Regions from separate parts of the Pseudomonas sp. 32A genome, predicted to be linked through region 3. Evidence: riboswitches for the same ligand, from Rfam matches in the RefSeq annotation. Region 3 holds a riboswitch; each other region holds the start of a gene.
The links. Region 3 has a riboswitch for cobalamin ahead of ACUN0G_RS26210 (TonB-dependent receptor plug domain-containing protein). Riboswitches for the same ligand answer to the same signal wherever they lie in the genome.
Positions count from the first base shown of each region.

Region 1 (3,201 bases), 1.1 Mb from region 3:
ACGGAATCGTGAACGGCGACAGGCGGCGTGGTCCTTTGCTGTCAGCCGTTCGGACGGCCTCGGCAATCGCGGGAAAACCACCCACGCCGGAAGCGATAATGGTCGCAGTACGTTCCTGCTGCGAGGGCGTTTGCGGACTCCAGCCCGCCTGGGCCAGGGCCTCTTGCGCGGCGGCCAGGGCAAACACGATGAACCGGTCCATCTTGCGTTGTTCCTTGGCCGGGATGACAGTGTCCGGGTCAAAGCCGGCTTCAGGGTCTTGGGTGCGGTCGAGCACTTGGCCGCCGATGCTGATTGCCAGGTCGCCGATCAATGCCTCGGGTAGCCTGCGAATCCCGGATTCACCGGCCAGCAGGCGTTTCCAGGTCTGTTCCACGCCGGTTGCCAGCGGGGTCACTGCACCCATGCCGGTCACAACAATTCGCTTACTCATGATCGCTTAGCTCCGCAAATTTCAGGTTGGTAGCATTGCATGGACGAAGCTATCATTATGAAAGTAACATCCGATAGCTTAAATTTCCGTAGCCGCCCCACAGAGGAACTGCAATGCAACGTAAGTCGCTGGTGAATGCCGAATGCCCGGTAGCCCGTGGAGTGGAGCGGGTAGGCGAGTGGTGGAGCATCCTGATCATGCGCGACGCGCTGCAGGGCCTGCGCCGTTTCGATGAGTTTTCCCAGAGCCTGGGCATCGCTCCGAACATGCTGACTCGCCGGCTCAACAGCCTAGTGGACGCGGGGCTGTTGGAGCGCCGGCAATACAGCGAGCGGCCGCCACGTTTCGAATACGTGCCGACGCCGGTCGGCGAGGATTTCCGGGTGGTGATCATGGCGTTCGTCGGTTGGGGCAACCGCCATTTCGCCAACGAAGGTGAAAGCCTGCAATTGGTCGACCGGGAAACCCGGCGCCCGGTGGAAGTGGCGGTGGTGGATGCCGACGGCGCGCGCGTGTCCGTCGAGCAATGCAGCGTTCAAGCCGGGCCTGCCGCCAGCGAGGGCATGCTGGAGCGCCTGGCGCTGCTTCGCGCCAAACGCTCGGACATTGACCCGTCCCTGCGCACTGCGTAGCCTTGCACCTTCGAGGTTCTTCGGCCCAGGCCGAAGCTAAGAAGGGAACGCGGTCAATGCCGCGGCTGCCCCCGCAACTGTAAAGGGTTTATCTGACTGCCACGCCACTGCCTGAACAAGGCGGGAAGGCGCAGCCAGCGCCGGCCTCACCGCCGGCAAGCCCCAAGCCAGGAGACCTGCCTCGCAACCGATTTTCTACTTCAACCGGGCGGGGTGATCCGGTGGCGAATTCTGCTTCTGCGCACCCGCGCAGGGCCACTCGTCCCGTATGCCCGCCCCAAAGGGCATCCGATGAAAACACTGGCCAAACTCCCCGTCACCATCGTTACCGGCTTCCTCGGCTCGGGCAAGACCACCCTGCTGCGCCACATGCTGGACAACGCCCAGGGGCGCCGCATCGCGGTGATCGTCAACGAGTTCGGCGAGCTGGGCATTGACGGTGAAATCCTCAAGCAATGCTCCATCGGCTGTACCGAAGAAGAAGCCAACGGCCGCGTCTACGAATTGGCCAATGGCTGCCTGTGCTGCACGGTCCAGGAAGAGTTCTTCCCGGTGATGCGCGAACTGGTGGCCCGTCGCGGCGACCTCGACCATATCCTCATCGAAACCTCGGGCCTGGCCCTGCCAAAACCCTTGGTCCAGGCGTTCCAGTGGCCGGAAATCCGCAGCGCCTGCACCGTTGACGCCGTGATCACCGTGGTTGACAGCCCAGCCGTAGCCGCCGGCACGTTCGCCGCCTTCCCGGACCAGGTCGACGCTCAGCGCAAGCTCGACCCGAACCTGGACCACGAATCCCCACTGCACGAGCTGTTCGCCGACCAACTGGCCAGCGCCGACCTGGTGATCCTCAACAAGTCCGACCTGATCAGCCCTGAAGACCTGGCCCGTGTGCGCCTGGAAGTGGCTGAAGAACTGCCGCCGGCGGTCAAAATCATCGAAGCCAGCAGCGGTCGCCTGCCGCTGGACGTGTTGATCGGCCTGGGCGCCGGCTCCGAAGAACACATCGACGGTCGCCACAGCCATCACGATCATCACCACGAAGGTGAGGACGACCACGATCACGACGCCTTCGATTCCATCTCCATCGAACTGCCCCAAGCCGACGAAAGCCTGCTGCTGGACGCTTTGACGCAACTGGTGGTCAAGCACGGCATCCTGCGGGTCAAGGGTTTCGCAGCGATCCCGAACAAACCGATGCGCCTGCTGATCCAGGGCGTAGGCACGCGTTTCGACAAGCACTTTGACCGCGCCTGGCGCGCCGATGAGCCCCGCGCCACGCACCTGGTGCTGATCGGCCAGGAACTGGACGCCGCCTTGCTTGAAGCGCAACTGCGCGCCGCCCTCAGCGTTTAACCCATGCACCTGCTCAGGACTCAGCCCGGCGGTTTCGTTTCGGATGACAACATCGCCGACCTTGGACAGACTCCCGCCGAGCTGGTGATCCTGTGCAGCGGTGATTCCAGCCTGGCGCTGCTGGCCGAAGCGGCCCAGCAACTGCCCGAGAGTTACCCGAGCCTGCGCCTGGCCAATCCGATGCAGGTGCAGAACCATGCCTCGGTCGACCTGTATGTGGACGAGGTATTGCGCCACGCCAAGGTCATCCTGATTTCGCTGCACGGCGGCATCGGTTATTGGCGCTACGGTATCGAGCGCCTGGTGGAGTTGGCCGAGCGCGGCGTGCAGCTGATCCTGGTGCCGGGTGATGATCGCCCGGACCCGGAACTCAGCGGCCTCAGCACCGTGGGGGCCGAGGAGCGTGATCGGCTCTGGCATTTCCTGCGCCAGGGCGGCTTGGGGAATGCGCTGGATTTCTATCGTTGCCTGGCGGCCAGCTACCTTGGCCGCGATTACGCTTGGGACGAGCCGCAAACCCTGCCGCGTACGGCGATTTATCACCCGCACAAAGCCAATGCCCGTCTCAATGATTGGCAGGCCGACTGGCATGCTGATTTTCCGGTGGCGGCGGTGCTGTTCTACCGCTCGCATTTGCAGGCGGCCAACACCGGCTTTATCGATGTGTTTTGCCAACGCTTGCAGGCGGCGGGTCTTAACCCGTTGCCGATGGCGGTGGCCAGTTTGAAAGAACCCGGCTGCCTGACGGTGGTCGAGGACTTGCTGGACGAGGTGCACGCCTCG
Region 1 is NZ_JBQYLY010000001.1:6,800,429-6,803,629, reverse strand. Features, by position in the region: gene fabF (beta-ketoacyl-ACP synthase II) at 1-433, opposite strand, end outside; gene ACUN0G_RS31145 (winged helix-turn-helix transcriptional regulator) at 547-1,065, shown strand; cobalamin riboswitch at 1,062-1,263, shown strand; gene cobW (cobalamin biosynthesis protein CobW) at 1,357-2,418, shown strand; gene cobN (cobaltochelatase subunit CobN) at 2,422-3,201, shown strand, end outside.
Region 1: it holds a riboswitch for cobalamin, as region 3 does, so the genes downstream of both, cobW (cobalamin biosynthesis protein CobW) here and ACUN0G_RS26210 (TonB-dependent receptor plug domain-containing protein) in region 3, are expected to answer to the same signal.

Region 2 (3,201 bases), 1.1 Mb from region 3:
TGCTTGCGCCGCCGGCGTACAGGCGATTGGTGATGCCGCGCGCATGATCCGTGCAGGGGAAATCGACATCGCCGTGTGTGGCGGCGCCGAAGCCTGCATCCACCGGGTCAGCCTCGGCGGTTTTGCTGCGGCGCGAGCGCTGTCCAGCGATTACAACGACACGCCGGCACTGGCTTCGCGCCCGTTCGATCAAGGCCGCGATGGTTTTGTGATGGGCGAAGGTGCCGGGATATTGGTGATCGAGGAACTGGAGCATGCACTGGCTCGCGGCGCCACGCCCATCGCGGAACTGGTGGGCTATGGCACCAGTGCCGACGCCTATCACATGACCTCGGGGCCGGAAGATGGCTCAGGTGCACGCCGGGCAATGGAGCTCGCGATTGCGCAAGCAGGGATCAGCGCCGCACAGATCCAGCACTTGAACGCCCATGCCACGTCGACCCCCGTAGGTGACAACGGCGAGCTGGCGGCGATCAATACGCTGTTCGGTGCAAATGCCAGCGTCGCGATCAGCGCCACCAAGTCGGCGACCGGCCATCTGTTGGGCGCAGCGGGCGGGATCGAGGCGATCTTCACTGTGCTCGCCCTGCGCGATCAGATTGCCCCGGCCACCCTCAACCTGGACAACCCGGACCCCGCTGCCGAAGGGTTGGATATGGTCCGGGGCCAAGCCCGGCCGTTGCCGATTGAATACGCGATTTCCAATGGATTTGGCTTTGGTGGCGTGAATGCCAGTGTGTTGTTCAAACGCTGGGGTTAACGCGGCGATTTGACGCCCATCGCCCGCCCATGCTCTCCTACACATCTTGTTTCGGGTGCCCTTCACAGGGTGAAACGGGAAACCGGTGAGTCATGTTCCTTTACTCAAGGGCGTGACGAGTCCGGTGCTGCCCCCGCAACGGTAAGCGAGTGAAGCGTCAAAACCACTGTGCCTCCAGGGCATGGGAAGGTGATGCTTTCAAGGCCCAGGCCCCTCGCAAGCCCGGAGACCGGCCCGAAAAAAATCAGATAACAAACCCGCGGTGGGCGGGCGCTGTTCAGAACCCTGCGTGCCTGGCTCGCGGGGTTTTCATGCGCTCGTGCACCCTGAACCCTGAAGGGACGCGCCATGTCGATCATCAGCAGCACCGCCTCTACCGCCAGCACCACCGCCACCCTGAGCCAACGCCTGACCGCTGCCATCGGCGCGTCGATCCTCGGCGCGTGCCTGGTGTATTTCGCCGGTTTCTCGCACATCGAAGCGGTGCACAACGCCGCCCACGATACCCGCCACAGCGCCGCGTTCCCGTGCCACTGAGACCTGCCGACATGATCAAGCGTATTGCCCAAACCGCAGGTTTCACCGGTCTTCTGGCCGCCTTGCTGCTGACCTTGCTGCAAAGCTTCTGGGTTGCCCCACTGATTCTGCAGGCGGAAACCTTCGAAAAAGCCCCCGTGGCCACCGAAGTGCATGAGCATGCCGGCGCTGCGGCCCACAGCCACGACGCCGAAGCCTGGGAGCCGGAAGATGGCTGGCAGCGTGTGCTGTCGACCACGGGCGGTAACCTGGTGGTTGCCGTGGGTTTTGCCCTGATGCTTGCCGGCCTGTACACCTTGCGTGCACCGACCCGCACGGCCCAAGGCCTGCTGTGGGGCCTGGCCGGTTACGCCACCTTTGTGTTGGCGCCGACCCTGGGCTTGCCGCCTGAACTGCCGGGCACGGCGGCGGCAGACCTGGCGCAACGGCAAATCTGGTGGATCGGCACTGCCGCCTCCACCGCTGCCGGTATCGCGCTGATTGTGTTCGGTCGTAACTGGCTGCTGAAAATCCTCGGCGTGGCAATCCTGGCGGTGCCCCATGTAATTGGCGCACCACAGCCGGAAGTCCACTCGATGCTGGCGCCGGAAGCCCTGGAAGCTCAGTTCAAGATTGCTTCGCAGTTGACCAACGTTGCCTTCTGGCTGGCGCTGGGGTTGATCAGTGCCTGGTTGTTTCGCCGTAACCGTGATGGTCAGTATTCGGCATGATCCTGGCGGTTGGCCTGGGTTGTCAGCGGGGTTGCTCTGTCGACATCCTGCTTGAACTGTTCAACGCCGCCCTCGCCGAGGGTGGCATTGAGCGCCAGCGCATCACTGCGATGGCCAGCCTTGATCGCAAGCAGGATGAGCCGGGGCTACTTGAGTTGGCAGAGATTCTGGAGCTGCCTTTGGTGGTTTTCAGTGCGGCGCAATTGGCGCCCTATGAAGATCGATTGAGCCATAAGTCGGAGACGGTTTTTGCTTATACCGGTTGCTACGGCATCGCGGAAAGTGCCGCCCTGGCACTGGCAGAAGACCTGTCCCAAGGCCCTGCTACCCTGCTGATCACCCGCAAAAAAACCGCCCAGGCCACCTTTGCATTGGCTTGCGCCGGCTGAATTCCCGATAATCGTCAGCGTTGATCATGAGCAATCTTCATCTGGAGGGCTGCTCGCGTGCTTTTTTTCACAGGAATGAATCCATGACTGTCTTTTTCATCGGCGCAGGTCCAGGCGACCCGGAACTGATCACCGTCAAGGGGCAGCGGCTGATTCGCAGTTGCCCGGTGATCATCTATGCCGGTTCGCTGGTGCCGGCGGCGGTGCTTGAGGGGCATCAGGCGGAGTTGGTGGTTAACAGTGCGGAGCTGCATCTGGAGCAGATCATTGGGCTGATCAAGACGGCCCATGAGAAAGGCCAGGATGTGGCGCGGGTGCATTCCGGGGATCCGAGTTTGTACGGCGCGATTGGGGAGCAGATTCGGCTGTTGCGGGAGCTGGGGATTGGGTTTCAGATCATTCCCGGGGTTACGGCGGTGGCGGCGTGTGCGGCGTTGTTGGAGGCTGAGCTGACGTTGCCGAACATTGCGCAGAGTGTGATTTTGACGCGGTATGCGGATAAGACGGCGATGCCTGAGGGTGAGGCGTTCAGTAGTTTGGCGCAGCATGGGACGACCATGGCGATTCACCTGGGGGTGAATCATCTGGAGAAGATCGTGGCTGAGTTGGTGCCTCACTATGGGGAGGATTGTCCGATTGCGGTGGTGCATCGGGCGACCTGGCCGGATCAGGATTGGGCCATTGGTACGCTGGCGGATATTGCCGGGAAGGTGGCGGCCAAGGGGTTTCGGCGTACGGCGTTGATTGTGGTGGGTCGGGTTTTGGCCAGTGATAATTTTGGTGAGTCGTCGTTGTATCGTGCGGG
Region 2 is NZ_JBQYLY010000001.1:6,803,706-6,806,906, forward strand. Features, by position in the region: gene fabF (beta-ketoacyl-ACP synthase II) at 1-760, shown strand, start outside; cobalamin riboswitch at 797-1,012, shown strand; gene ACUN0G_RS31155 (CbtB domain-containing protein) at 1,109-1,297, shown strand; gene ACUN0G_RS31160 (CbtA family protein) at 1,309-2,007, shown strand; gene ACUN0G_RS31165 (cobalamin biosynthesis protein) at 2,004-2,396, shown strand; gene cobM (precorrin-4 C(11)-methyltransferase) at 2,480-3,201, shown strand, end outside.
Region 2: it holds a riboswitch for cobalamin, as region 3 does, so the genes downstream of both, ACUN0G_RS31155 (CbtB domain-containing protein) here and ACUN0G_RS26210 (TonB-dependent receptor plug domain-containing protein) in region 3, are expected to answer to the same signal.

Region 3 (3,201 bases):
GCTCGGCATTCGGCAGTTTGTAGGCGGTGCCGTATTGGCCGCGCAGGGCCCAGTTGTCGTTGAGGTCGTAGAGCGAAGTAAGCATGCCGACCGTGGCGCTGTCGCCGCCGCTCATGGCTTCGTGGCGTACACCGATGCTCGGGTGCCAGTTCGGCAACGCCTCGATAGTCGGGCGCAGTTGGGTGTACAGCGCGTGGGCCTGGGCCTTGTTGTCGTCGATGATCAATACATCGTCCTGGCCCTTGAACCACTGGTTGTCGGAACCGAATACCAGCACATGCTCACCGGGCAACACGGCCTTGCCTTCGGCCTGCACGCCCCAGTCGGTGAAGCCCCAGTAATCGTTGTGGTTGATGACCTTGGTGCCGCCGCCTTCGACATTGTTGAGACGGGTGTAGCGCGTGTCCCAATCGTTGATATGCCCTTTGACGAAGTAGCTCAGGCGCTCGTTGATGGTTTGCTCGAAGGTCGCCGTAGCGATCTGTTGCACGCGGTCGTTGGTGGTCTTGTGGTTGTCCACCGGGCGGGCGAAATCCAGGTTGGCGTCGGCGTATTGGTAAAACAGTTCCAGGCGCGTGTCATCGCCAAACGACTGGATCGCCTTGGTGCCGAAGGTGGTGACTTCGTAGGAGCGCTTCTTGTCGGTGACATTTTTCATGTCGCGGTTGCGAAACGGCTGGTAGCCCTCGGAGGCGTTGCGGCTGACGTAGGCCAGCAAGCCGAGGTCGCCAAATCCGTTATTGAAAATCTTCTCGACCCGAGCATCGCCGGTGGTGCCGCCGAAGGTGTCGGCACCCAGGTTCACCTCGCCGGACGCCTCGCGGGTTTGCGGGCTGCGGGTGACGATGTTGATCACCCCAGACACCGCCTGGGTGCCGAACAGCAGGCTCTGGCCACCCTTGAGCACTTCGATGCGCTCGATGGCGTTGGCGGGCAGGGTGTCCAGGTACAGGCCGCCGTACAGGCGGTTGTTCAGGCGCACGCCGTCCAGCAGGATCAGCGTGTCGTCGTTGCGCCCACCCAGCAGGGAATAAGTGCCGTAGTCGAACGGGCCATTCTTGGGTGCCACGTACAGGCCGGGGATGAACATCTGCATCACGCGCGACACATCGGCGGCGGGGCCGGCGCGTTCAATCTGTTCGCGGGTGACGATCTCAACCTTGCTGCCGTACTGGGCCATATCGGCCACGGTGGTGGACTCCACCGACGGTGCGGAAACGTTGAGTTGCTTGAGTTCCAGGGTGTTGTCGTCGGCCAGCAGCAGGGGGCTGAACAGGCAGCCGAACAACAGGCCGGGCACAGGGGTCTTGAAAGGTCGAATCATAGTCTTCTCGGAAAAGTATCTTTCGCGAAAAGCACGCACGAGTAGGCACCGAGCACACGCCAATACCGGCCCATGCCCGCCCACCGCAGGATTTTGCCAAACAGAATTCCAGGCCGGTCTCCGGGCTCACGCGTATGGACACCTTCACCTTCCCATGGCGCGCAGGCCACAGTGGTGTGTCGAAGGGGTCACGCGTCTACCGTTGCGGGGGCAGCACCGGACTGGCTCGAAAAAGAGCGGCACCGGTTTCCCGTTTCACCCCAAGCACGGCGGCAGGGGGCACCTGAAACAGGCCGGCATCTGAACATTCGAAAGACCGTTCGTCAACTTGGCGGGGACTTTTCCGGTGGCTGTATGGGAAGCGACTGACGGATATTGCCAGAAAATTCCCACAGGAGTACAAATGTACTCCATGACGAATCTAACGCCCCGCCGTACCGCCATCCTGACCTTTATCCGCGACCGTATCGCGCAGCAAGGCCAGTCTCCCAGCCTCGCCGAGATCGCCGAGGCGTTCGGCTTTGCCTCCCGCAGCGTGGCGCGCAAGCATGTGCTGGCGCTGACCGAGGGCGGCTTTATCGAGGTCAACCCCAACCAGGCGCGCGGCATTCGCCTGCTCAATCAACCGGCGCGGCCGGAGGTGCTGGACATCCCGGTACTCGGCCGGGTAGCCGCCGGCTTGCCCATCGGCGCTGACGCTGAGGTGCACAACCGCCTCTTACTCGACCCGGGCATGTTCGCGAAAACCCCGGATTACCTGCTGCGGGTGCAGGGCGATTCGATGATCGAAGACGGCATCCTCGATGGCGACCTGGTGGGCGTACGTCGCAGTGCCGAGGCCTTGAACGGGCAGATCGTGGTGGCGCGCCTGGACGGTGAAGTCACCATCAAGCGCTTCGAACACGTCGGCGAGCGCGTGCGCCTGCTGCCGCGCAACCCCGCTTATCAACCCATCGTGGTGCGGCCCGATCAGGACCTGGCCATCGAAGGGGTGTTCTGCGGTTTGGTGAGGCAAGGCTGATGGGCGCCGTCGTTGCACTGGACTCGCTGTTCAATGGCGGCCGGGTCTGGAAAGGCCGGCCCGCCGCGCCGCCGGCCAGCGTCCATCCCACCGGGCTTGCGGCCTTGGATGCGGTGCTGCCCAGCGGTGGCTGGCCGGAAGCGGCGTTGAGCGAAATCCTGATGGCGAAGGAGGGCGTGGGCGAGTTGCAATTGGTGTGGCCGACCCTGGCGCGGATGTCGGCGGCCGGCGAGCGTATCGTGCTGGTGGCGCCGCCTTACACGCCGTACCCCCACGCCTGGCAAAACGCCGGGGTGGATGTGCGCCAGCTTTCCGTGATCCAGGCCGATGAACGTGATGCCCTGTGGGCCGTGGAGCAATGCCTGCGTTCCGGCAGTTGTGGCGCGGTGCTGTGCTGGCCGCGCAAGGCCGATGACCGGGCCTTGCGCCGCTTGCAGGTGGCGGCGGAAACCGGCCAGACCCTGGCCTTTGCCTGGCGCTCCTTGAACGAGGCTATTAACCCGTCACCGGCCGCGTTGCGCCTGGCGGTGGAGGCGAGCCCTGCGCAAGTGCGGGTGCTCAAGTGCCGGGGCGGCCTGGCCCATCCCGCGCCCATTGCGCTTGGGCACTGAGGTTGGCATGCGCTGGGTGTGTATTGTCTTCCCGCAATTGGCGCTGGACGGGGTGCTGCGTCTGCGCCCCGAACCGGATCAGCCGTTGGCCCTGTTGGCCGGCACGCCGCAGCGGCGGGTGCTGCAAACCGTCAATGAGGCCGCGCGCAAACTCGGCCTGCGCCCCGGCCAATCCCTGACGGCAGCCCATGCCTTGACCAAGGCCTTTGCCTGCGCCGAATACGAGCCGGCACAGATCGAATACT
Region 3 is NZ_JBQYLY010000001.1:5,706,471-5,709,671, forward strand. Features, by position in the region: gene ACUN0G_RS26210 (TonB-dependent receptor plug domain-containing protein) at 1-1,324, opposite strand, end outside; cobalamin riboswitch at 1,419-1,626, opposite strand; gene lexA (transcriptional repressor LexA) at 1,728-2,345, shown strand; gene imuA (translesion DNA synthesis-associated protein ImuA) at 2,345-2,956, shown strand; gene ACUN0G_RS26225 (Y-family DNA polymerase) at 2,964-3,201, shown strand, end outside.

Region 4 (3,201 bases), 4.2 Mb from region 3:
GCTTGTCGATCACCACGCCGACCGGGCGGCCCATAGCTTTCTCATCGCTGTTGAGGAAGCCGGTCAGCACATCCACCGGCTGGCCTTTTGGCTTGCCTGCCTCAAACGGCACGAAGATCACCTTGTAGCCACTGTGGGGCTTGCGGTTCCACGAACCGTGTTGGCCGATAAACGCGCCATTGCTGAATTGCGCCGGTAACTTGCTGCCATCAGCAAAGGTCAGTCCCAGCGAGGCTGTGTGCGGGCCGACTGCATAATCCGGGGCAATCGCCTTGGCCACCAGGTCAAGGTTCTGCGGTGTGACCCGCACATCCACGTGCTGCCCGTAGTAACTGAATGGCCACCCGTAGAAGGCGCCATCCTTGACCGAGGTGATGTAGTCCGGCACCAGATCGCTGCCGATTTCATCGCGCTCGTTGACGGCCGTCCATAACGCGCCGCTTTGCGGTTCCCAGGCCATGCCGTTGGGGTTGCGCAGGCCGGAGGCGAAGATGCGGTGTTGGCCGGTGGCGCGATCCACTTCCCAGATCGCGGCCCGGCCTTGTTCCGCTTCCAGGCCATTTTCCCCGACGTTGCTGTTGGAGCCCACGCTGACGTACAGCTTGCTGCCGTCCTTGCTGGCGATCACGTTCTTGGTCCAGTGATGGTTAATGCTGCCGCCCGGCAAGTCGGTGACGGTGGTGCCGGCGTCCTTGATCGAGGTTTCCCCTGGCTGATAAGGGAAGCGCAGCAATTTGTCCGAATCGGCGACATACAGGTCATTGCCCACCAGCGTCATGCCGAACGGCGAGTTCAGGTTCTCCAGGAACACCGTACGGGTTTCGGCCACGCCGTCGTGGTCGGCGTCCCGCAGCAGGGTAATGCGGTTCGGGCTCGGCACGCCGGCCCCGGCACGGCCCATGACTTTCTCCATCACCCAGCCACGAATGCCCTTGGCATCATCCGGCTTGGGCGGTGCGTTGGTTTCCGCCACCAGCACGTCGCCATTGGGCAGCACGTACAGCCAGCGTGGGTGATCCAGGCCTTCGGCAAACGCGGCCACCTGGGTGCCTGCGGCCGGAGTTGGCTTGACGCCTTCGGGCCAGCCGATGGCCGGGGCGATGTTCACCGTGGGGATCAGGGTTTTATTCGGCTCCGGCAGTTTGGGCGAGGGCCCGGTGCCGTCGGACACCTGAAGGGTCGAGCTTTCACCACAGGCGGCGAGGGTGCCGGCGACCATGATCAGTAGGGCAAGTCGGGTCTTGTGCATGGTTTTCTCCTTAATACCTGTAGTGGTAGAGGAGCGCAGCGGCCCGATGGTTCACGCGCATGTCCGGCTTTAATTGACGCTCCACCCCCAACCCACTAACCTTCGCGGCTTGTTTCAGGTGCTCTGTGGCGTACGCGCCGACTGAGTGAAACAGGGAAGCCGGTGAGTGAGCGCATTTTTCTACAGTGCCGCCACGATTCCGGCGCTGCCCCCGCAACGGTAAATGAGTCAAGACGGTGCCTTAAGCCACTGTATCGCCCGCGATATGGGAAGGCGCACCCTCGGCATCCCATGCCACTCATGAGCCCGGAGACCGGCCTGATCCATCCAACAGCATCACGGTGGGCGATGCTTGGCTGTCTGTATTGTCTTTTTCCTGCCCGCCGTTTTTGTCCAGCCCCAACGGAGAGCTGCCATGACTGAATCCCCTGATCGTGACGAACGCCACCTGGCGCGCATGCTGCGCAAAAAAGCTGTGATTGACGAGCGCATTGCCAATTCACCGAACGAGTGCGGGTTGCTGCTGGTGCTCACCGGCAATGGCAAGGGCAAGAGCAGCTCCGCTTTCGGCATGCTGGCCCGGGCCATGGGCCACGGCATGCAGTGCGGTGTGGTGCAGTTCATCAAGGGCCGCAACAGCACCGGTGAAGAAATGTTCTTCCGGCGTTTCCCCGAGCAGGTGCGCTTCCACGTGATGGGCGAAGGTTTTACCTGGGAAACCCAGGACCGTGCGCGCGACATCGTGGCCGCCGAAGCCGCCTGGGCGGTCTCCCGGGAAATGCTGCAGAACCCGGCCATTGGCCTGGTGGTGCTGGACGAGCTGAACATCGCCCTCAAGCACGGCTACCTCGACCTGGACCAGGTACTCAGCGACCTGCAGGCCCGCCCGCCGATGCAGCACGTGCTGGTGACCGGCCGTGGCGCCAAACCCGAATTGATCGAAATGGCCGACACCGTGACTGAAATGGGCATGCTCAAGCACGCCTTCCAGGCCGGTATCAAGGCGCAGAAAGGCATCGAACTTTGAATCAGCCCCGTCATTGTCCTGCTGTGCTGATCGCCGCACCGGCGTCCGGCCAGGGCAAAACCACCGTCACCGCCGCGCTGGCCCGTTTGCACCGCAACCTGGGGCGCAAGGTGCGGGTGTTCAAATGCGGCCCGGACTTTCTCGACCCGATGATCCACGAGCGCGCCAGTGGTGCGCCGGTCTATCAGTTGGACATGTGGATGGTGGGCGAGCAGGAAAGTCGCCGGTTGCTGTGGGAAGCGGCGGGGGAAGCCGACCTGATCCTGATCGAAGGCGTGATGGGCTTGTTCGACGGCACGCCGTCCAGCGCCGACCTTGCGCGGCACTTTGGCGTGCCGGTACTGGCGGTGATCGACGGCACGGCCATGGCCCAGACCTTCGGCGCACTGGCATTGGGCCTGGCGCGTTACCAGCCGGACCTGCCGTTTGCCGGTGTGCTGGCCAACCGCGTCGGCACACTGCGTCACGCGCAATTGCTCGAAGGCAGCCTCACCGAAGGCCTGCGCTGGTACGGCGCGCTGTCCCGGGAAACCGGCATTGAGTTGCCCAGCCGCCACCTTGGCCTGGTGCAGGCCAGCGAACTGAACGACCTTGATCTACGACTCGACGCCGCCGCCCAGGCCTTGGGCAGCAGTTGCGAGGTAGCGCTGCCACCGCCGGTGGAATTCGCCGCACCCGAGTTGATCGAGACCCAACCGTTACTGGCCGGCGTACGCATTGCCGTGGCCCGCGACGAAGCCTTCGCCTTTACCTACGGTGCCAGCCTTGATCTGCTGCGGGCGATGGGCGCTGAGTTGTGCTTCTTCTCGCCGATTCGCGACCGCGCGTTGCCCGACGCTGACAGCCTCTACCTGCCGGGCGGTTACCCGGAACTGCATCACCAGGCGCTGTCGGAAAATACCCCGATGCTGGCCGCCATTCGCGC
Region 4 is NZ_JBQYLY010000001.1:1,472,247-1,475,447, forward strand. Features, by position in the region: gene ACUN0G_RS06765 (PQQ-dependent sugar dehydrogenase) at 1-1,249, opposite strand, end outside; cobalamin riboswitch at 1,349-1,585, shown strand; gene cobO (cob(I)yrinic acid a,c-diamide adenosyltransferase) at 1,665-2,276, shown strand; gene ACUN0G_RS06775 (cobyrinate a,c-diamide synthase) at 2,273-3,201, shown strand, end outside.
Region 4: it holds a riboswitch for cobalamin, as region 3 does, so the genes downstream of both, cobO (cob(I)yrinic acid a,c-diamide adenosyltransferase) here and ACUN0G_RS26210 (TonB-dependent receptor plug domain-containing protein) in region 3, are expected to answer to the same signal.